One region of the Streptomyces sp. NPDC037100 genome, then DNA from elsewhere that is predicted to be linked to it. Evidence: predicted binding sites of a transcription regulator. Region 1 holds the regulator's gene; the other holds the start of a gene.
What was found. Region 1 encodes HspR, which represses chaperone genes until heat shock. Its sites were predicted from a motif close to TTGAGNNNNNNNNNCTCAA; they were not measured.

Region 1 (11,013 bases):
CCGCCTTGTACTCGGCCGTGCAGATGTCCGACAGCTTGTAGATGTCCTCCGCGACCACCGTGTCCTTGATGTTCTCCCTCGTCAGGGCGACCACCGGCACGAGCTGCGCGGGAATGCCCTTGTCGGTCGGGCTGTCGACCCTGTCGCGGGTGAGGGCGGCGAACTGGATGTCGCGGCCCTGGACCTTGGCCACGGCCATCTCCGCGGCGTTCTCCGCCTCCTGCGGGTACGACTTGTAGACGCTCATGTACTGCTCACCGGTGATGATCCGCTGCACCGCGGGCAGTTCCGCGTCCTGGCCGGTGATGGGCGGCAGCTTGGTCACGCCCGCGGCCTTCAGCGCGTTGACGATGCCGCCCGCCATGCCGTCGTTGGCGGAGTAGACGGCGTCGATGTCACCCTTGCCGATCTTCGCGATCGCCTCGGCCATGTTGGCCTCGGCGTTCTCCGGCTTCCAGTCCTTGGTGTCGAAGGACTGGGCGATGGTCACCTTGCCGTTCAGCTCGGACATCGCGCCCGCCTTGAACTGCTTGGCGTTCGGGTCGGTGGACGAGCCGTTCATCATGACTATCTTGTCGGAGAGGCTCGCCTTCTCCCCGATGGCCTCCAGCAGGGAGCGGCCCTGGACCTCGCCCACCAGCTCGTTGTCGAAGGAGATGTACGCGTCGATCGGGCCCTCGGCCAGTCGGTCGTAGGCGATGACCGGAATGCCGGCCTCCTTGGCCTTCTCCACGCCGCTCGCGATGGCCTTCGCGTCGACGGCGTCCAGCAGGATCACGTCGACCCGGTCGTCGATCATCTGCTGCAGCTGGCTCGCCTGCTTGTCCGCGCTCGCCTCGGCGTTGGCGTACTCGACGCGGCCCTTGTCGTTGGTGAGCGACTCGATCTTCCTCTTGATGATCGGGTAGTCGAAGCTCTCGTAGCGCGTGTTCGCCTTCTCCGGCAGCAGCAGACCCACGGTGATGTCGTTGCCCTTGGTCGGGCTCGCGTCGTCACTGCTCCCCGTCGCGTTGAGCACGCCGCAGCCGGCGAGCGTGACGGACAGCGTGGCCACGGCCACGGACATGGAGATACGACGACGCATGCGGGGGCTCACTTCGCGTGTGATTCGGACGTGGGCACAGCTTTGCGGCCCATGTGACTCAAAAGCCAACGCGGAGGCGCCCCCCCAGGTCAAGCGGAACCACTTAACGAGATGACAACACCACGCTCCGCAAGCGTTGTGGAGACTCTGCGGAATCACCTTCAAGTGGTGCGCACCCCCCGGTCATCCACGGGAGGCCCAGCGAAACCAGGGCAAGACCTACAAAGCACGCGAAAAGGACCGGGAGTCAACTCCCGGCCCCTTCACCTGTGTACGCGCGTCAGTCGGACTGCTGCTGCCGCTTCGGCCGCCACACCACCAGCGCGCTGGTCTGCTGCACCTCCTGGTACGGCACCAGGTCGCGGCGGTACGACGCGTGCACCGCCGCCTCGCGCTGGCGCATCGCCGCCGCCGCGCCGTCGAGCGCGTCCTGCATCTCGGCGACCCGGGCCTGGAGCGCGGCGACCTGGTTCTCCAGTTCGATGATGCGCTTGATACCGGCCAGGTTGATGCCCTCGTCCTGCGACAACTGCTGGACGGTGCGCAGCAGTTCGATGTCACGGGCCGAGTAGCGGCGGCCCCGGCCGGCGGTACGGTCCGGGGAGACCAGACCCAGCCGGTCGTACTGGCGCAGGGTCTGCGGGTGCAGGCCGGACAGCTGGGCCGCCACCGAGATGACGTAGACCGGGGTTTCCTCGGTCAGTTCATACGGATTGCGCCGACGACCGTCCATCTGACTCATGCTCCCTTCGCGGCCTGGAACAGATCCGCCCGCGGATCCTCACCCGCGGTCGCCTCTCGGTACGCCTCGAGTGCGTCACGAGCCTTCCCCGACAGGTCCTTCGGAACACTCACCTCCACGGTGACCAGGAGGTCGCCGCGGGTGCCGTCCTTGCGGACCGCGCCCTTGCCCCGGGCGCGCATGGTACGCCCGTTGGGCGTGCCCGGCGGCAGCTTCAGCGTGACGGGCGGGCCGCCCAGGGTGGGCACCCGCACCTCGCCGCCGAGGGCCGCCTCGGCGAAGGTCACCGGGACGGTGACCGTGAGGTTGTCCTCCTTGCGGCCGAACACCGGGTGGGAGTCGACGTGCACGACCACATAGAGGTCGCCCGCCGGCCCGCCGCGCTCGCCCGGCGCGCCCTTGCCGCGCAGCCTGATCCGCTGGCCGTCGCTGACGCCCGCGGGGATGCGCACCTGCATGGTCCGCGAGGACTTGGCCCGGCCGCTGCCCTTGCAGACCTCGCAGGCGTTCTCCGCGATCAGGCCGCGGCCCTTGCAGTCCGGGCAGGGGTCGGTCAGGGAGAAGCCGCCGCCGCTGCCCCGGGCGACCTGCCCGGTGCCGACGCAGGTCGGGCACACGCGCGGCGTGCCGTTCTTGTCGCCGGTGCCGGAACAGGCCTTGCAGGGAGACTGCGACGACATCCGCAGCGGGACGGTCGCGCCCTCGATCGCCTCCGTGAAGCTGAGCGTGACCTCTGACTCGATGTCCTGGCCGCGCCGGGGGTGCGCACGCGTCCCCGGACCGCCCGCACCGCCGCGGTTGAACAGGCCCCCGAAAACGTCACCGAGACCGCCGCCGAAGCCGCCGGCCCCCTGGCCGCCGCCCTGGGCGCCGCCTCCGAAGAGGTCGCCCAGGTCGAAGTTGAACGAGCCGCCCGCGCCGCCCGGCCCCGGGCGGAAGCCGCCGTTGCCGAAGAGGGCGCGCGCGTCGTCGTACTCCTTGCGCTTCTTGGGGTCGCCGAGGATGTCGTTGGCCTCGGAGATCTCCTTGAAGCGCTCCTCCGCCTTGACGTTTCCCTTGTTGGCGTCCGGGTGGTTCTCGCGGGCGAGCTTCCGGTACGCCTTCTTGATCTCGGCCTCGGTGGCGTCCTTGGGGACGCCGAGGACCTTGTAGTAGTCCTTCTCGATGAAGTCCTTGGTGCTCATCCTCGACGCCCCTCCTTCCCTTCGTCTATGACGTCAGCCCTCGTCCGGGCCACCGCTCTCCTTGTCGTCGGCGTCGGCGGACTCGTCCGCCTTGACCGTCTGCGCCCCCGGCTGGGGTTCGGCCACGGCCACCCGCGCGGGGCGGATGGTGCGCTCGCCGATCCGGTACCCGGGCTGCAGAATCGCCACGCACGTCGTCTCGGTGACGTCCGGCGCGTAGCTGTGCATCAGGGCTTCGTGGATCGTCGGGTCGAAGGGCTCGCCCTCCTTGCCGAACTGCTGCAGGCCCATCTTCGCCGCGGTGCTCTCCAGCGACTCGGCGACGGACTTGAAGCCGCCGACCAGCTCGCCGTGTTCGCGCGCGCGGCCGATGTCGTCGAGCACGGGCAGGAGCTCGATCAGGAGGTTCGCGATGGCGATCTCCTTGACCGCGATCCGGTCGCGCTCGACCCGGCGGCGGTAGTTCTGGAACTCGGCCTGGAGGCGCTGGAGGTCCGCCGTGCGCTCACTGAGCGCGGTGCGGGCCTGGTCCAGCTGGGCCACCAGAGCCACGTCCTGGCCCGTGTCCCCGGCCGGGGCCGCCCCCTCCTCCGCGGAGGGGGAGGCGGCCTTCGGCTCGGCGTCTTCGGAGGTGGCGCCGGAAGGGACGTCGGGCTGCTGCGACTGCTGCTCGTCGAAGCCCGGGGTCTCCTCCGTCACGCGGCACCGTCCTTCCGGTCCTCGTCGACGATCTCGGCGTCGACGACGTCGTCGTCAGCGGCCTTGGCACCACCGGCGTCACCGGCGTCACCCGCGGGGCCACCGGCGGCCTGGGCCGCACCCGCGTCCGCGTACATGGCCTGGCCGAGCTTCTGCGAGACGGCCGCGACCTTCTCGGTGGCGGTGCGGATCTCGGTGGAGTCCTCGCCCTTGAGCTTTTCCTTCAGCTCGGCGACGGCTTCCTCGACCTCGGTCTTGATGTCGCCCGGGACCTTGTCCTCGTTGTCCTTGAGGAACTTCTCGGTCTGGTAGACGAGCTGCTCGCCCTGGTTGCGGGACTCGGCGGCCTCGCGGCGCTTGTGGTCCTCCTCCGCGTACTGCTCGGCCTCCTGGCGCATGCGGTCGACCTCGTCCTTCGGCAGCGAGGAGCCGCCGGTGACGGTCATCTTCTGCTCCTTGCCCGTGCCCAGGTCCTTGGCGGTCACGTGCATGATGCCGTTGGCGTCGATGTCGAAGGACACCTCGATCTGCGGGACGCCGCGGGGCGCCGGCGGCAGACCGGTCAGCTCGAACATCCCGAGCTTCTTGTTGTACGCCGCGATCTCGCGCTCACCCTGGTAGACCTGGATCTGCACGGACGGCTGGTTGTCCTCGGCGGTGGTGAAGATCTCGGACCGCTTGGTCGGGATCGTCGTGTTCCGCTCGATGAGCTTGGTCATGATGCCGCCCTTGGTCTCGATGCCGAGGGACAGCGGGGTGACGTCGAGGAGCAGGACGTCCTTGACCTCGCCCTTGAGGACACCGGCCTGCAGGGCGGCGCCGATGGCGACGACCTCGTCCGGGTTGACGCCCTTGTTGGCGTCCTTGCCGCCGGTCAGCTCCTTGACGAGCTCGGCGACGGCGGGCATACGGGTGGAGCCGCCGACCAGGACGACGTGGTCGATCTCGCTGATGGAGATGCCGGCGTCCTTGATGACGTTGTGGAACGGCGTCTTGCAGCGCTCCAGGAGGTCCGCGGTCAGCTGCTGGAACTGGGCGCGGGTGAGCTTCTCGTCGAGGTGCAGGGGACCCTCGGCGGAGGCGGTGATGTAGGGCAGGTTGATCGAGGTCTCGGTGGACGAGGACAGCTCGATCTTCGCCTTCTCGGCGGCCTCGCGCAGACGCTGCAGGGCCATCTTGTCCTTGCCCAGGTCCACGCCGTGGCCGGACTGGAACTGCTGGACGAGGTAGTCGACGACGCGCTGGTCCCAGTCGTCACCACCGAGGTGGTTGTCACCGTTGGTGGCCTTCACCTCGACGACACCGTCGCCGATCTCCAGCAGCGAGACGTCGAACGTACCGCCACCGAGGTCGAAGACCAGGATGGTCTGGTCGTCCTTGTCGAGGCCGTACGCCAGGGCGGCCGCGGTCGGCTCGTTGACGATGCGCAGCACGTTCAGACCGGCGATCTCGCCGGCCTCCTTCGTGGCCTGACGCTCGGAGTCGTTGAAGTACGCCGGGACGGTGATGACCGCGTCGGTCACCTTCTCGCCCAGGTAGGCCTCGGCGTCACGCTTGAGCTTCTGGAGCACGAAGGCGCTGATCTGCTGCGGGTTGAAGGGCTTCCCGTCCAGCTCGATCTTCCAGTCGGTGCCCATGTGACGCTTGACGGAGCGGATGGTCCGGTCCACGTTCGTGACCGCCTGGCGCTTGGCCACCTCTCCGACGAGCACCTCACCGTTCTTGGCGAAGGCGACGACGGACGGCGTGGTCCTGGCGCCCTCGGCGTTGGTGATGACGGTGGGCTCGCCGCCCTCCAGAACGCTGACGACGGAGTTAGTCGTGCCCAGGTCGATGCCGACCGCACGTGCCATGGTTGATTCCTCCAGCTGACTTGAGTGGAACGGACTCAAGTGTGCACGACGGCTCCCCACCGGTCAACAGAGCTGAGTCGGGCAGGCTCAACTCTTATCCGTTCCTTACGCGCAATGGCGCTCTGACCTGCGTCGATACGCTGCGTCGGGGGCCGTACACAGGGACACGCGAGAGAGTGAACACCACCACGAGCGTCCCTCCCGCCACCCACCACAGGGCGCCCGCCCCGATCCAGTCGGCATGCGCGAGTACCCCGACGAGCATCCCGGACAACGCCCCGATCCCCAGCAGCAGACTCGCCCCCGGCGCGGTCAGCCCGAGCCGCCGCAGCCGGTGCGCGAGATGGTCGGGCCCGCTGCGCGTGACACTCCGTCCGCCCAGCCGCCGCGATGCCAGCACGAGGACGACATCGGCGGCCACCACCGCGGTCAGCGCGAACAGGACACCCGCGCTCTCCCCTACCCCGAACCCGGCCCGGGCGTACACCGTCCCCACGGCGATCACGAACCCCGCGGCCATGGCCCCGCAGCCGCCCAGCGCCACCCGCGCGGGATGCCAGTTGTGAAGAAGGAAGCCGGTCAGCGCGGCGGCCAGCACGCTCATCAGCCCCGCGATCCCGTCCATCACCTCGACGGCCGCACAGGCCGCCGCCCCGAAGGCGGCGACCACTCCGACCGTACCCGCCAGCCCGTCGGCGTGATCGAGCCCCCGGAACCCGAACACCACCGCCACGACCCACACGACGGCCAGCAATCCGGTCCCCACCCCCGTCTCGCCGTACGGCACGACACACGCGGCCGCCACGGCCGTACCGGCGGCCAGTACCCGCCGCCGCAGCCGCCACACGTCACCGGCGAGCCCGAGCAGGGCGACGGCACCCGCGGCGAGGAGCACCCCCCGCGTCCCGTCGGCGGACGGCGCGACCCCCAGCCAGTCGCCGCCCCCCACGACCAGCCCGGTGACGAGCACGACGGCCAGACCCCCGGACAGCGGCACGTCCCGCTGCCGGCGCCGCTCGACCAGTCGCAGCCGCAGCGCGGGGACCCGCAGGGCGGCGGCGAACACAGCGGTGAGGACGAGGGCGGTGGCGGCGGCGGTGATCCCGTAGAGCACGGATACAAGTTAGGCGGGACTATGACATTTCGGTATGAATAACACGACGGGATGTACGACGAGATTCACGACGGGATGTACGACGGGATGCGCGACGACACACATCAGGGTCGCGACCGGATCCGGTCCGCTCCTGAGGCAACCCTCAGCGATTCAGATCACTGCCCACCCGGCTACAGTGCGGCGGAGGATGAGGGTAGTCTCAGACGGACTGCATAAGTTACCGCTTAGTAATTTCGGGGAACCTGGAATAACGACAGGTCACCCGACGAAACCCCTCGCAGGCCCGAGGAGCCCCCATGCAACTCGCCGCGATCATCGTGTCGCTGGTACTGACCGTGGTCGGCGTCGCGCTGCTCGCACGCGCGATCGGCCAGTTCGTCCGGTATTTCAAGCTGGGCCAGCCGGTCCCGGCCGGAACCCGGACCGACAACCCCTACCAGCGCAGCGTGACCCTGGTGAAGGAGTTCCTCGGCCACACGCGCATGAACCGGTGGGGCATCGTCGGCGTCGCCCACTGGTTCGTCGCCGTCGGCTTCCTGACCCTCCCGCCGACCCTCGCCCAGGCCTTCGGCCAGCTGTTCCAGGCCGACTGGGTGCTGCCGGTCATCGGTGAGTTCCTGCCGTTCGAGCTGTACATCGAGTTCATCGGCGTGATGACGATCCTGGGCATCGCGGTGCTCATCGCGATCCGCCTGCTGAACCTGCCGAGCCGCCCGGGCCGCAAGTCCCGCTTCGCCGGCTCCAAGGCCGGACAGGCCTACTTCGTCGAGTACGTCATCCTCACCATCGGCCTGGCGATCTACGTGCTGCGGGGCCTGGAGGGCGCACTGCACCACGTCGACCACTACGAGGCGTCGTACTTCGCGTCGTACCCGCTGGTGCTCGCGTTCAAGGGCCTGAGCGTCACGGCGCTGCAGAACCTCGTCTACTTCGTCGCGATGATCAAGATCGGCACCTCGTTCATCTGGATGATCGTGGTGTCGCTCAACACCAACATGGGTGTCGCCTGGCACCGCTTCCTCGCCTTCCCGAACATCTGGTTCAAGCGCGAGGCGAGCGGCGGCACGGCCCTCGGCGCGCTCCAGCCGATGACCTCGGGCGGCAAGCCGATCGACTTCACCGACCCCGGTGACGACGACGTCTTCGGTGTCTCCCAGGTCGAGCAGTACTCCTGGAAGGGCCTGCTGGACTTCTCCACCTGCACCGAGTGCGGCCGCTGCCAGTCGCAGTGCCCCGCCTGGAACACGGGCAAGCCCCTCTCCCCCAAGCTGCTGATCATGTCGCTGCGCGACCACGCGCACGCCAAGGCCCCGTACCTGCTGGCCGGCGGCGGCAAGACGATGGAGGGCGAGGAGAAGGCGTCCGAGGAGCAGCTGAAGGACGTGCCCGCGGCCGCCCTGGCGGAGGCCGAGCGCCCGCTGGTGGGCACGGCCGAGGAGAACGGCGTCATCGACCCGGACGTCCTGTGGTCCTGCACCACCTGCGGCGCCTGCGTCGAGCAGTGCCCGGTGGACATCGAGCACGTCGACCACATCGTCGACATGCGCCGCTACCAGGTGATGATCGAGAGCTCCTTCCCGTCCGAGGCGGGCACGATGCTCAAGAACCTGGAGAAGAAGGGCAACCCCTGGGGCCTGGCGAAGAAGCAGCGCCTGGAGTGGCTCAAGGAGGTCGACTTCGAGGTCCCGGTCGTCGGCAAGGACATCGAGGACCTGTCCGAGGTCGAGTACCTCTACTGGGTCGGCTGCGCCGGCGCCCTGGAGGACCGCGCGAAGAAGACCACGAAGGCCTTCGCGGAGCTCCTGCACATCGCGGGCGTCAAGTTCGCCATCATGGGCGGCGACGAGAAGTGCACCGGCGACTCCGCCCGCCGCCTCGGCAACGAGCCCCTGTTCCAGGAGCTCGGCATGGAGAACGTCATGGCGCTGAACATGGCGTTCGGCGAGGAGATGGACGAGGACGGCAAGGTCACGCCGGAGTCGGCGAAGCCGAAGTCCTCGAAGAAGATCGTCGCCACCTGCCCGCACTGCCTCAACACGCTCGGCAACGAGTACCCGCAGCTCGGCGGCGACTACGAGGTCATCCACCACACCCAGCTGCTCCAGCACCTCGTCGACGAGGGCAAGCTGATCCCGGTCACGCCGGTCGAGGGCATCATCACCTACCACGACCCGTGCTACCTGGGCCGCCACAACAAGATCTACACGCCCCCGCGCGAGATCATCGCCGCCGTTCCCGGCGTCCGCAACGAGGAGATGCACCGCCACAAGGAGCGCGGCTTCTGCTGCGGCGCCGGTGGTGCGCGGATGTGGATGGAAGAGCGCATCGGCAAGCGCATCAACAACGAGCGCGTCGACGAGGCGCTGTCGTTGAACCCCGACATCGTCTCGACGGCCTGCCCCTTCTGCCTGGTCATGCTCACCGACTCGGTCAACGGCAAGAAGAACGACGGCAAGGCGAAGGAGTCCATCCAGGTGGTGGACGTGGCGCAGCTGCTGCTGGACTCGGTGAAGACGCCGGTCCCCGCGGAGGACGAGAGCGACGGCGGTGACGACGGCGAGCCGCCGGCCGGCACGTCGGACTCGGAGAACGCGCCGGAGCCGGAGCCGGTGAAGTAGGCGCATTCCGCTGGTCGTTCCGACCCCGCGAAGCCCCCTGCCCGATGATCGGGCGGGGGGCTTCGGCGTTCCCTGCGGTGCGGAAACCGCGAGCTGCTCCAGGCTGTCGGGTCGGCGAGGGGTGGCCCTCGACGCACCGTCTCAGCGGGACATCCAGCGGTCCACCTCTCGCGCCCGGGTGTCCAACGCGGTGAGGACGGCGGCCGGCACGGTCCGAGGACCGCCGGGAACCTGCACGTCGGGCCGGACTCCACCAGCCACCTGAGCGAGCCCTGGAGGCGGGATCTCCACCTCGATTCCGGCACGCCGCGCAAGCGCGACCGCCGTCGCCACGAACCCCTCGGAGAGCGCGAGGATCACGGAGTGTGCCGTCCGGCAGTGCCAGGTGACCAAGCCGCGTGCGAACTCCGCGTACACGACCGGGTCGAGCTCGAGTGTGTCCGGGTCGCCCTCTTGCTCGTGGCCGATTCCCGAGGGCAGCCCGAGCTCCGCCTCGAAGACCTCGACCTGCCGTACGAAGAGACGGCCGGCACCGTTCGAGGGGTTCCACAGCGTCTCGTCACCGATGTCGAAGTACATGCTCATCGTCGATCCCCCTGCTCAGCCGCCCGGCACAGGGTAGAAGATCAGGCGATTGGGAGGCACCTGGATAAGACGGTGCCTTCGGGCCAAGGCCCAGACGCCGATGCCCGCTGCCCGAGTCATCGGGCGGCGGGCATCGACGCTTCGCCACTGCCGCCGTACGGGTGGCACGGGCAGCCGCAGGGGGCTGGAGCAGGATGCCGAGGGCAAAGGGGAGGGACGGGTCGCGGGTCTGACGGCAGTGGGTGTGGAGGTCCTGACAGCCGGGGCGGATGACGAGGATGCACTCGGGGGACGCGTGCTCCTGCTCCGCGGGCATCACGGGGAGAACGAACCTCGAGGCCCGTCGCCGTGTGCCTGCCCCCGGCTCTCGGCAACGCGGAGGGTGTCCCGCAGAGCCTCGGTGAGGCGCTCGGCGAGGAAGCGGAACGTGCCAGTACCGACCACCGATGGCACGTGATCAAGCAGTGTCGGCATCGATACGTGATCGGCACACAACCACCGTCCTCGGTACGGGCAGCCGGGAACAGGGTGAACCGTGCGACGGCCAGGACGTGCCGGTCTGTCACAGGGCGTGGATCACGGTGGCGGACCTGCCGTCCGCGTCGGTGGTGAGGTTGCCGACGCTGGTCCAGTGGGTGTTGGAGGACTACAGATGACCGCTTCGTGCTGGGTTCATGCCTCTTCCAGGCGTACGGCCTTCCCGAAGTCGTCGACAGCGGTCCAGTAGTGGTCGAGGCTCGTGTAGAACACTGCTGACTCCGTGGCACCGTCCGCAATGTCACCCAGTGTCATGTAGACCGTTCTGCACGCGGTGAAGACGCGATCACACGCCTCTACCACCTCGCCGCTCCGGGCATGCAAGGTGGCGACTTGGCCGGTGTGGCGGAAGGGGCCGAGAACCTCCCGCAGGCGCGCTCGGTGTTCTTCGATGCGCGCTCGGCGTAATCCTGGGTCTTCGGTTCTCAAGATCGAAGGGGTCTGGCGATACTCGACCCCCATGAGGTGAGCCTGTTCAAGGAAGGCGAGATAGGACGCCCGCCTGACCTCCCGCCGACGTGCCTCGTCCTGAGCCGCCGCGGAGATCTCAGCCTGTAGCCGTGCCGCACGCGTATGGCCGCGACTGGTGACCCA
Region 2 (11,013 bases), on a different contig from region 1:
GTCGCTGCCCGGCCCCTGCGGCCGCTTGGCGCTGCCGCGGTTGAACCGCTCGAAGACACGGTGCCACTCGGACTTCGGAATGCCGGGGCCCTCGTCCAGCACCTCCAGCTCCAGCGACTCCGGCAGGGCACCGCGCCGCGCCTTGACCGTCACCCGGCCGTGCGGCGGGCTGTGCTTGACCGCGTTGTCGATGAGATTGGCGACGACCTGGTGGATGCGCTCCGGGTCGGCGTGCGCGGTCAACTCCGGTGGATGGACGTCGAGGTGCAGATGGACGTCCGTACGGGTGTGACTGCCCGAGCCGGTGGCGATGCCCGCGCGTACGGAGGCGACCATGTTGGCCTCCTTCAGCACGCCGGACAGGTACGGCCACACCTCGAAGCGCCGCTGTTTCAGCGGTACGACGCCGTTGTCCAGGCGGGAGAGATCCAGCAGGGTCTCCACCAGCCGGCCGAGGCGCTCGGTCTGCTTCAGGGCCGTGCGCATGGTCTCCGGGTCGGCCTGCGTGACGCCGTCGACGATGTTCTCCAGCACCGCGCGCAGACCGGCGATGGGCGTGCGCAGCTCGTGCGAGACATTCGCCACGAGTTCCTTGCGCTGGCTGTCCTGTGCTTCCAGCTCGTCGGCCATGGCGTTGATCGTCACGGCCAGGTCGCCGAGCTCGTCACGGCGGTTCTCCCGCGTGCGGCGGGTGTAGTCGCCCTGCGAGATGGAGCGGGCCACCGCGGTCATCTCGTCCAGCGGTGCGGTGAGCGAATGGGCCACGAACTGCGTAATGAGGAGCGTGGCGATCATCGAGAAGACCGTGATGAAGCGCAGCTCCGTCTTGGTGTGCACCGCGATCACCGACAGGCCCGTGGTGATCAGCACCGAGATGACGACCAGCGCGCCCAGCTTGGTCTTGATCGAGAACGGGCTCACCCCGCCCCAGGGGTTCTCCCCGGGGTTTTTCCGTGCGGCCGGCCCGCCGCTCATGGCGTCGGGGTCTCCAGGGCGTAACCCACGCCGTGCACCGTGCGGATCCGCTCGGCGCCGATCTTCCGGCGCAGGGCCTTGATGTGGCTGTCGACCGTGCGGGTGCCGGAGGCGTCCGCCCAGTCCCAGACCTCGGCCAGCAGCTGCTCACGGGAGAGCACCGCGCGCGGGGTGTTGGCCAGGCACACCAGCAGATCGAACTCGGTGGGCGTGAGGTGGACGTCCTCGCTGCGCACCCGGACCCGGCGCTGTGCGTGGTCGATCTCCAGTTCGCCGAGGCGCAGGATGCCGGAGCGGGGGGTGGCCGCCGCGATGGCGGCCCGCTCCACCCGGCGCAGCAGGACATGCACGCGCGCCGCCAGCTCCCGCATCGAGAAGGGCTTGGTCATGTAGTCGTCGGCGCCGACACCGAGGCCGACCAGCATGTCGGTCTCGTCGTCGCGCGCGGTGAGCATCATCACCGGCACCGGGCGGGCGGCCTGCACGCGTCGGCAGACCTCCAGACCGTCGAAGCCGGGCAGCATGATGTCGAGGATCAGCAGGTCGGGCTGCCACGCCTCGGCCGTGTCGACCGCGGCCGGGCCGTCGCCCGCTGTTTGCACGAGGAATCCCTCGGCCCGCAGGCGGGTCGCGATGGCGTCCACGATCGTCGCGTCGTCCTCGACCACCAGGACCCGGCGCTGCGCGCCCGGAGTAGCCGTCGCCGAACCGTTGTGGGAGGTCTGTGTCTGCTCCATCGCCCGCCCCTGGGGTGTGCTTTCCGGAATCAGTGGGGTGATTCCTTCTGACTGGCTATGCCTGCGCATGGTTGCGATTGACGCTTGAATGATCGGCGTCAGGGGAGCAGCGTACGGGGAGTCAGTACGCCTTTGCTATCCAGGGCTGATGGCGAGGTGCACCACGTCCGGAACGCCCCGGGCAACCGGGATCTCTTCGGTACGCACCTGCTGGAACCCGGCATTCCGCAAGGTTTCTTCGAATTCCGGAGACGGCTGGGCGGACCAGACGGCCAGAACCCCGCCGGGTCTCAACACCCTTGCACAGCTTGCCAGTCCGGCCGCCCGGTACAGATTTCCGTTGCCTTCGGTGACGGTCCAGCCGGGTCCGTTGTCGATGTCGAGACACAGGGCGTCATATGTGTCGGATGTCTCATTGACGTGTGCGACGAGATCGGCCTCGACGATATGCGTGCGGGGGTCGGCCAAAGCCTGGGCGGAGAGCGCGGAGAGCGGGCCGTCGCGGTGCCACTCGACGATCGCGTGCTCGCGTTCCACCACTGTGATCCGTCCCCAGCGCGGGTCCGCGGCGGCGTGCGCGAGGGAGAAGCCGACGCCGAGCCCGCCGATCAGGACCTCGGGGCGGTCCCGGCCGGCCAGGGCGTCCAGTGCCGCGTCGACCAGCCGCCGCTCCGAGCGGCCGTCGGAGGTGTCCATCAGGAAACAGCCGTTGGCGATGATCTCCAGCCGGTCACCGTGCCGTCGCAGCACCACCTCACCGTGGGGGCCCTCGCGACGGTCCAGGACGTCGGGAATGTCGTAAGGGGTAGGCATGGGGGCATCCTGGCAGGGCAGAGGGGTGTGGTGCCTCGTATTTCCCCGGGCCCCCTGGGGGACTCGGGGCGATGCTTGCGGGTTGCTGTGCATCGGCTCCAGCGTGGCGCGGGTCACAGACAGCGCGGGGTCCGCCGCGAAGGCTGGGACCTGAGGGAAAGGAGCGCCTTTCGTGGAACGCCCCGCGCCGCCCCCCGAGACGGCCACACCGAAGCCGACGGGCGCGCCCGTCCAGGACGTGCCGGGGCTGCTGGACGGGGTGCCGCGGCAGCGGATCCCGCGCGAGACGGCAGGCGCGGCGCTGCGGGAACCCACTCCGGCGGCAGGGCCCCGGCGATCGCCGCGGCCCTGGCGGTTGCTGCCGACCCCCACCGGGACGCCGTTCACCTTCGGATACGCGGTCGTCCTCTGCCTCACCTCGCTGATCGCCGCCTACGCGGACCCGGCCCTGGTGCACGCCCTGCTCCAGGGCTCCAGCACGGATGTGACGCACCTTCTGCGGACGCCGGGGCTGGTGCTGATCGGCAGCGCGCTGTGGGTCGCGGGCGGGGTGACCTCGCCGTTCGCCATCGCCTTCGTACTGGCGCTGACGGCACTGGAGCGGCGGATCGGGGCCCTGCGCACGGCCGCTGTCTTCCTCCTCGGCCATGTACTGGCCACCCTCGCCACCGAGGTCCCCGTGGGCCTCGCGGTCCTGGCCGGTCACCTTCCGGACAGCTCCCTGCACCGCCTCGACTACGGCGTCAGCTTCGGCGTCGCCGCCGGTATCGGCGCCCTGGCCGGTCTGCTGCCGCGGTGGCAGCGTCTGCCGCTGCTGGCCGCGTTCGGCTGGATGCTGCTCCAGGACCTGCTCGCCTACGCCGACCCGATGACGAACTGGGGTCACCTCATCGCCTTGGGCATCGGAATCGTGGCCTGGCCGGCGGTCCGGCGGTGGTGCGCGACGCGCCTCGGCCCGGCCGGGGGCTGACCACGAGGGCCTTCAGGCCCCGGCGGAGGCCGGCGGGTCGTGCCTGGCGCTGGTCAGCGGGGCCACCATCTCCCAGCCCAACGCCTCGTAGAGCCCTCGGCCCGCGGGGGTGCCTGCCAGGACTCCGGTCCGCGCCCCCTGCCGGACGGCGGCGTTCTGCAAGGTCCGTACGACGAGGCTGCCCAGACCCTTGCGGCGGTGCTCGGGGGCCGTCTCGATCTGGTCGACGACAGCGGTCTCGCCCGTCGGTGTGACCTGTCCGCGGGCCGCCAGGGACCCGTCCGGCGCGGCCACCATCAGACGGGTCACTCCACCGCGCGACCACTCGCGCAGCCGGAAACCCTCGGGGACGGCCGGAGCGCCGTCCGCCTTCAGGGGGACCGTCATCAGGCAGCCGGGCTCGGGGTCGATCCACCAGGTGTCGTCCAGCCAGCCGGAGACCACCGACGGATCCCGGAAGGCCTTCAGCCATACACCCCGGCCGGTCACCCCGTCGGCCACCTTGCGGACGGTCGTCTCGTCGAGGCTCTCGCCCGTCGCGCCGAACACGTGCCGCGTGACGTGGCCGTACATCCCCATGTCGATGGTCCAGCCCCACGGCTCGGCCAGGGGTGGAGCGGCCCCGCGCGACACGACCCATCCGTTCACCCAGGCCTGCACGGTTCCGTCCATGTCGTCCCCCTGTAATGAGCGCGAATCCTGATCATCCCTTACCTGGGGACCTTACGCGCCCTCCGGCTCCCGGCGTCATGGGTGATCGCTGACAGCGAACAGTGGCTGGGGAACATCCGGCGCCGCTCAAGCATTGAGTCGGCATAGCTCAACTTGACTGCCGAAGGGGAGATCATGGCTGCTGAGTCCACGGCGTTCACACCGCTCACCCTGCCCGTGCTGCCGCTCGACGGCGAGGTCGTGCTGCCAGGGATGGTGGTCCCGCTGGACCTGAGCGATTCCGAGGTCCGTGCCGCGGTGGAGGCCGCTCAGGCCGCTGCCCGGTCAACGCCCGGAAAGCCCCGGGTACTCCTGGTGCCACGCATCGACGGGACCTACGCGAACACCGGTGTCCTCGGCACCGTCGAGCAGGTCGGCCGGCTCGCCGACGGCGACCCGGGCGCCCTGATCCGCGGCCGGGGCCGGGTGCGCATCGGCGCGGGGACCACGGGTCCCGGTGCCGCCCTCTGGGTGGAAGGCACCCAGGTCGACGAGACCGTGCCGGAGCCCCTGCCCGGGCATCTCGCCGAACTGATGAAGGAGTACAAGGCCCTCGCCACCGCCTGGCTGCGCAAGCGCGGCGCCTGGCAGGTCGTCGACCGGGTCCAGGCCATCGACGACGTCTCGGCGCTCGCCGACAACTCCGGCTACTCGCCGTTCCTCACCACCGACCAGAAGGTCGAACTGCTGGAGACCGCCGACCCGGTGGCCCGGCTGAAGCTCGCCACCCAGCAGTTGCGCGACCACCTCGCCGAGCAGGACGTGGCCGAGTCGATCGCCAAGGACGTCCAGGAGGGCGTCGACAAGCAGCAGCGCGAATTCCTGTTGCGGCGTCAGCTGGAAGCCGTCCGCAAGGAGTTGCGCGAGCTCAACGGTGAGCAGGGGGGCGAGGAGTCAGACGACTACCGCACCCGCGTGGAGGCCGCCGACCTGCCCGAGAAGGTCCGTGAGGCCGCGCTCAAGGAGGTCGACAAGCTGGAGCGGTCCTCCGACCAGTCGCCCGAGGGCTCCTGGATCCGCACCTGGCTCGACACGGTCCTGGAGATGCCGTGGAACGAGCGCACCGAGGACGCCTACGACATCCAGGGCGCCCAGGCCGTCCTCGACGCCGAGCACTCCGGCCTGGAGGACGTGAAGGAGCGGATCACCGAGTACCTGGCGGTGCGCAAGCGGCGCACCGAGCGAGGACTGGGCGTGGTCGGCGGGCGGCGCGGCGGTGCCGTGCTCGCGCTCGTCGGGCCGCCCGGCGTCGGCAAGACCAGCCTGGGCGAGTCCGTCGCCCACGCCATGGGCCGCAAGTTCGTCCGCGTCGCCCTCGGCGGCGTCCGCGACGAGGCCGAGATCCGCGGCCACCGGCGTACCTACGTCGGCGCGCTGCCGGGCCGGATCGTCCGGGCCGTCAAGGAGGCGGGCTCGATGAACCCGGTCGTGCTGCTCGACGAGATCGACAAGGTGGGCTCGGACTTCCGGGGCGACCCGGCCGCTGCCCTCCTCGAAGTGCTCGACCCGGCGCAGAACCACACCTTCCGGGACCACTACCTGGAGGTCGAGCTGGACCTGTCCGATGTCGTCTTCCTCGCGACCGCCAACGTCCTGGAGGCGATCCCGGAGGCACTGGCCGACCGGATGGAGATCGTCCGCCTGGACGGCTACACCGAGGACGAGAAGGTCGTCATCGCCCGTGACCACCTGCTCCCGCGCCAGCTGGAGCGGGCCGGACTCGGCGAGGACGAGGTGACCATCGACGAGGGCGCGCTGCGCAAGCTCGCCGGTGAGTACACCCGCGAGGCGGGTGTGCGCACCCTGGAGCGGTCCGTCGCACGGCTGCTGCGCAAGGTCGCCGCCCAGCACGAACTGGGCGAGCGGAAGCTGCCCTTCACCGTTCGGGACGAGGACCTGCGTGACCTGATCGGCCGGCCGCACCACGTGCCCGAGTCCGCTCAGGACCCGGCCGAGCGGCGCACGTCCGTCCCCGGCGTGGCGACCGGCCTCGCGGTGACCGGAGCGGGCGGTGACGTCCTGTACGTCGAGGCGTCCCTGGCCGACCCGGAGACGGGCGCGGCCGGGCTGACCCTGACCGGCCAGCTGGGCGACGTGATGAAGGAGTCCGCGCAGATCGCGCTGAGCTTCCTGCGCTCCCACGGCGCCGAGCTGGAACTGCCGGTGGGCGATCTGAAGGACCGGGGCGTGCACATCCACTTCCCGGCGGGCGCGGTCCCCAAGGACGGCCCGAGCGCGGGCATCACGATGACCACGGCCCTCGCGTCCCTGCTGTCCGGCCGGCTGGTCCGCACGGACGTGGCGATGACCGGCGAGGTCTCGCTGACCGGGCGGGTCCTGCCGATCGGCGGTGTGAAGCAGAAGCTGCTCGCCGCGCACCGGGCGGGGGTCACCACGGTGGTCATCCCCAAGCGCAACGAACCCGACCTGGACGACGTCCCGGCGGAGGTGCTGGACAAGCTCGACGTCCACGCCGTCACCGACGTCCGCCAGGTCCTGGAACTGGCGCTCGCGCCCGCGACGAACAGCGCGGCGCCGGAGGTTCCGGTCGCGGCGTGACGGGCGTGACCGGATAGGGAAGGCCCGGGTTCCTCGTGAGGGAGGCCCGGGCCTTCACCGTGTGGTGGCCCTGTGGACACGGACGCCCTGACCTGCGGAATACTTGCCGAACTGCGGTGATGGCGGCAGGTGGCGGAAAATTCAGGTACCGGCGTTCCACGACCGGGCGACGACCGAGGCAGGGGCTGACGTGCACGAGGGCGGCAACGACGACGGACACCGCGACGCCGGTGTGGCCGGAACCGGTGTGGATCAGCCCGCCTTCCTGGCGCTGGAGCGCGAGCTGACCGTGCTGCTGCGGCGCGCCCGGGCCAGCCAGGGTGAGATGGCCCGCGAGGTCCACCCCGACCTGGAGTCGTCCGCGTACGGCCTGCTCGTGCGGCTGGACGAGCACGGCAAGCAGCGGGCGACCGAGCTGGCCGCCTACATCGGGGTCGGCAAGGCGACGATGTCCCGCCAGCTGCGCGCCCTGGAGGAGCTCGGGCTGGTCGCGCGCGAGCCCGATCCCGCCGACGGACGCGCCTGGCTCGTCGCCCTCACCCAGGAGGGCCACGACCGCGTCCGCCGGGTCCGGGAGGCCCGCCGCGCACGTTACGCCGGCCGCCTGGCCGACTGGGACTCCCGCGAGGTCACGGAACTGGCCCGGCTGCTGAACCAGCTCAACCGCGGCATGGAGAAGTAGGCCACGCGCCGGCCGGCCGGCGTCCGCTGAGTGGTGCGCTAGAACTCGACGAACACCACCGTCGCGTCGTCGTGCCGCTTGCTCCTGCCCAGGGACGTCGTGGCGGCGTCCGACCGCTCCAGCGTCCGGACGCGGTCCACCAGTGCCTGGGGCCCCTCCTTGCGGATCAGGTGGAAGCAGTCCGTCCAGTCGCCCTCCTCGAACCGCTCGACCCAGCGCGTCGCGCCGTCCGTCAGCGCGGCCAGGGCACGGACCTCGCGACGGGGCACGGTTCCGGTCACCGCCCGGGCCGCCACCGAGGGGTCGGCGGCCGCCGTGAAGAAGCCGCCCTCCATGTTGCGGAACGTGGAGTCCACCAGCGCGTCCGTGGCGAGCGCCGAGCGGGGGAGCAGGGCCAGTCGGTCGTCGAGGAGGGGTGTGACCACGCCGTCCGGCGACTCCAGGAGCAGAGCCGAGTCGGACAGGACCAGATACTCGACCGTCTCCGGATTCCATCGGGCCGCGACCACTGTGGCCTGAGGGGTTCGAGGGTGAGAAAGGTCACAGGTTGTGGCGTGCGCCTCGGAGGTACGCGCGATGGCGCGGGACAAGGCGTCGACCAGGGGGGCATCCGGGAGTGAAACGGTCAGTTCGGTCAGTGCTCCACCGAGGCGTGCGGTGAACCAGGGAACGGAATGCAGACAGCCCGTCCCGGTCCTCGGCGGCGTGACCCCGTCCAGGACGACGACCGAACCGCCCTGTCCCGAGGCCGGTAGCCCGACACCGGCGAAGTCCTCGTTGGGGCGGTCGGCGTCTCCCGGCTCCGAGGCGAGTTCAGTGCGCATCCGGCCAGTCTGCACGAGCCCTTCACAACGTCCGCAAGGGACCGGCAACGGTTGCCGGATCGGCGCAGCCGCGCAGGTCAGACGCCGGGTTTGGGATGGAATGATTTGTTCCGGGAAGGCGTGGTGGCGAATACTGCCACCGGCCTCCGCCGTCGTCCAACCGGCATGCCACGCAAGGTCGCTGCAAGGGCCTGCGGAACTTGCCCCTCAACTCCCGTCCGGGGTTCACTCCTTCGGGTGGCGGGTCAGGTGATGCGCGTGCGCTGCCCACCGGCGCTGGGAGGGTCGGGAAGTGTACCGGGAGTACGCACCAGTTGACGGAGCGTCATCCGGGCCCAAGGGTTCACGAGTCAGGAATGCGAGCACCGGTGCAGAAGACGCGGCCTCGTCGCACAGGCAAGCAGAAGGCCCCCGTTCAGGGCGCTGAGCCGACGCCCCCCACCGGCACGGGCCGTCCCACGCATGTACGCAACCGGCTGATCGTGGCCGTGGCCGTGGTCGCCGCGGCCATCGCCGGGGCCGGCACCCCGTCCGTCCTGGCCGCCTCCGGGCAGCTCCACGACTCCCAGGAACTGGTGACGCTCGCGGAGCAGACGCAGGACGCGCTCGCGCTCGCGCACTCCCTCGCCGACGAGCGGGACGACGTCACCTCCTACATCGCCGCCGGGCGCCCCAAGTCCAAGGCGCCCTCCGAGCAGCGCAGCGCCCGGGTGGACCGGCAGGTCGAGGAGCTGCGCTCCGACACCGACACGCCCGCCTCCCTCCGCTCGGACCTCGACGGCATAGCGGCCGTGCGCAGGGCTGCGCTCACCGGCAAGAGCAGCGCCCTCGAAGCGCACCAGGCGTACTCCCGCGCCATCACCGAACTCCACGACCTCGCCGAGCAGCTGGCGCAGCGGACCCCGCCGCGCGCGGGTGCCGGCGGTTACGCGCTGGCCGAGCTGGACTCCGCCGTCCAGCAGGCCGCCGCGGCCCGCGGGCTGCTGCTCGCCGCGCTGAGCGTGCCGCGCAGCACCGAGACGGTCATCGACCCCGTCACCGGCCTGCCGAGCGAGAGCTCCACCTCCTCGGACGCCGACGCCCGGCAGCGCGACGCCCTCAGCGCCGCCGCCCAGCAGGCCCGGCTGCGCTCCGACGCGGCCCTGGCCGACTTCCGCGGCACCGCGCCCAAGCCGGCCCGCGCCTCCTTCGACTCCACGGTCACCGGCACCGAGGTCAACTCCGCCGACAAGTACCTCGCCACCCTGACCGACCAGCCGACGCTCTCCCGCACCGACCTCGCCACCAGCACCAAGAGGCTGGACGCGGCCCTGTCCGCCCGCGTCGACCTGATGCGCGGCGTGGAGTCGGCCCTCTACGACCGCCGCACCAAGGACCTCGAGGCGCTGCGCGACGACGACGTCACCGCGCTGGAGATCCGCATCGCGATCCTCGGCGCCCTCATGCTGCTCGCGGTCGGTGTCGCCACGGGCATGGCCCGCAGCCTCACCCGACCGCTCGCCGTCCTGCGCCTGGGGTCCAAGCGCCTCGCCGAGGCCGAGGACCCGGCGGCAGAGGAGCCGGTGAAGTTCACCGGCCGCAACGACGAGTTCGCCCAGGCCGTCCGCTCCGTCAACGCCCTGCACGCGCACGCGGCCGCCCTCACCGAGCGGATCACCACGCTGGAGTCCGACCGCAAGCACCTCGTCGGGCAGCGCCAGAAGATGGCCGACGCCCGCGAGGAACTGCGCGGCGAACTCGCCGAGTCCGCCGCCCAGCTGGAGCGGCTGCGCACGGCCATCGGCGGGACGTTCGTCAACCTCGCCCTGCGCACCCTCGGCCTGGTCGAGCGGCAACTGGCCGTCATCGAGAACCTGGAGGAGCGCGAGCAGGACCCGGACCGCCTCGCCACGCTGTTCAAGCTCGACCACTTCGCGACGGTCATGCGCCGGCACAGCGAGAACCTCCTGGTGCTCGCCGGCACCGAGCACGTCCAGCACGCCGCCGGACCGGTACCGCTGGTGGACGTCGTCCGGGCCGCGGTGAGCGAGATCGAGCGGTACGAGCGGGTCAGGATCGCCGCGCTGCCGCCGCACGCGCACATCGCCGGGTTCGCCGCGGACGACCTCTCCCACCTGCTGGCCGAACTCATGGAGAACGCCACCTCGTTCTCCCCGCCCGACCTGCCCGTCGAGATCTCCGGCTGGCTGCTGGAGAACGGCGAGGTCATGCTGTCCGTCCAGGACGAGGGCATCGGCATGACCGAGGACCGGCTGGAGCGCCTCAACTCCCGCCTCGCCGACTTCGACCCCGAGGCGCCCTACGACCAGGAGGGCGAGGACGGTCTCGGCCTCGGCCTGTACGTCGTGGCCCGGCTCGCCCACCGCCACGGCGTGCGCGTCCAGTTGCGCGAGCAGAAGCAGGGCGGTGTCGCGGCGGTCGTCGTCCTGCCGCGCACGCTCCTCGCCGCCGCCCCGCCCGTGGCCGTACCGGCCTCCGGCCCCCTCACCGGCACGACCCACTCCTACTCCTTCCCGGGCGCCGACGCCGAGGCCAACTCCAACGTCCTGCACGGCCGCGCATCCGGTGACGACCCGTTGGTGGCCCTGGCGGAGAAGGCGGTACGCCAGGACGAAGCCGTGGAGACCACGACGCCCACCCCCCACCCGGAACCGGCCGGGGAGCCGGAACCGGCGGAGGCGTCCGAGGCGCCCGAGGTGCTGGAGGCGCCGGAGTCGCCCGAAACGGCGATCCCGGCGACAT

Region 2: lon (endopeptidase La) is a predicted target of HspR. The motif match lies at 4,301-4,319, and genes of this name have one in related genera.

Annotation. Positions count from the first base shown of each region.
Region 1 covers NZ_JBVJSX010000003.1:607,907-618,919, reverse strand. The annotation lists gene ACZ7EG_RS12840 (sugar ABC transporter substrate-binding protein) at 1-1,084, opposite strand, end outside; gene ACZ7EG_RS12835 (heat shock protein transcriptional repressor HspR) at 1,365-1,817, opposite strand; gene dnaJ (molecular chaperone DnaJ) at 1,823-3,010, opposite strand; gene grpE (nucleotide exchange factor GrpE) at 3,044-3,709, opposite strand; gene dnaK (molecular chaperone DnaK) at 3,706-5,562, opposite strand; gene ACZ7EG_RS12815 (MraY family glycosyltransferase) at 5,657-6,676, opposite strand; gene ACZ7EG_RS12810 ((Fe-S)-binding protein) at 6,976-9,297, shown strand; gene ACZ7EG_RS12805 (DUF6086 family protein) at 9,439-9,882, opposite strand; gene ACZ7EG_RS12800 (hypothetical protein) at 10,555-11,013, opposite strand, start outside.
Region 2 covers NZ_JBVJSX010000002.1:129,488-140,500, reverse strand. The annotation lists gene ACZ7EG_RS05750 (sensor histidine kinase) at 1-975, opposite strand, end outside; gene ACZ7EG_RS05745 (response regulator transcription factor) at 972-1,712, opposite strand; gene ACZ7EG_RS05740 (spermine/spermidine synthase domain-containing protein) at 1,848-2,525, opposite strand; gene ACZ7EG_RS05735 (rhomboid-like protein) at 2,698-3,495, shown strand; gene ACZ7EG_RS05730 (GNAT family N-acetyltransferase) at 3,508-4,167, opposite strand; gene lon (endopeptidase La) at 4,342-6,765, shown strand; gene ACZ7EG_RS05720 (MarR family winged helix-turn-helix transcriptional regulator) at 6,956-7,447, shown strand; gene ACZ7EG_RS05715 (protein phosphatase 2C domain-containing protein) at 7,486-8,271, opposite strand; gene ACZ7EG_RS05710 (sensor histidine kinase) at 8,640-11,013, shown strand, end outside.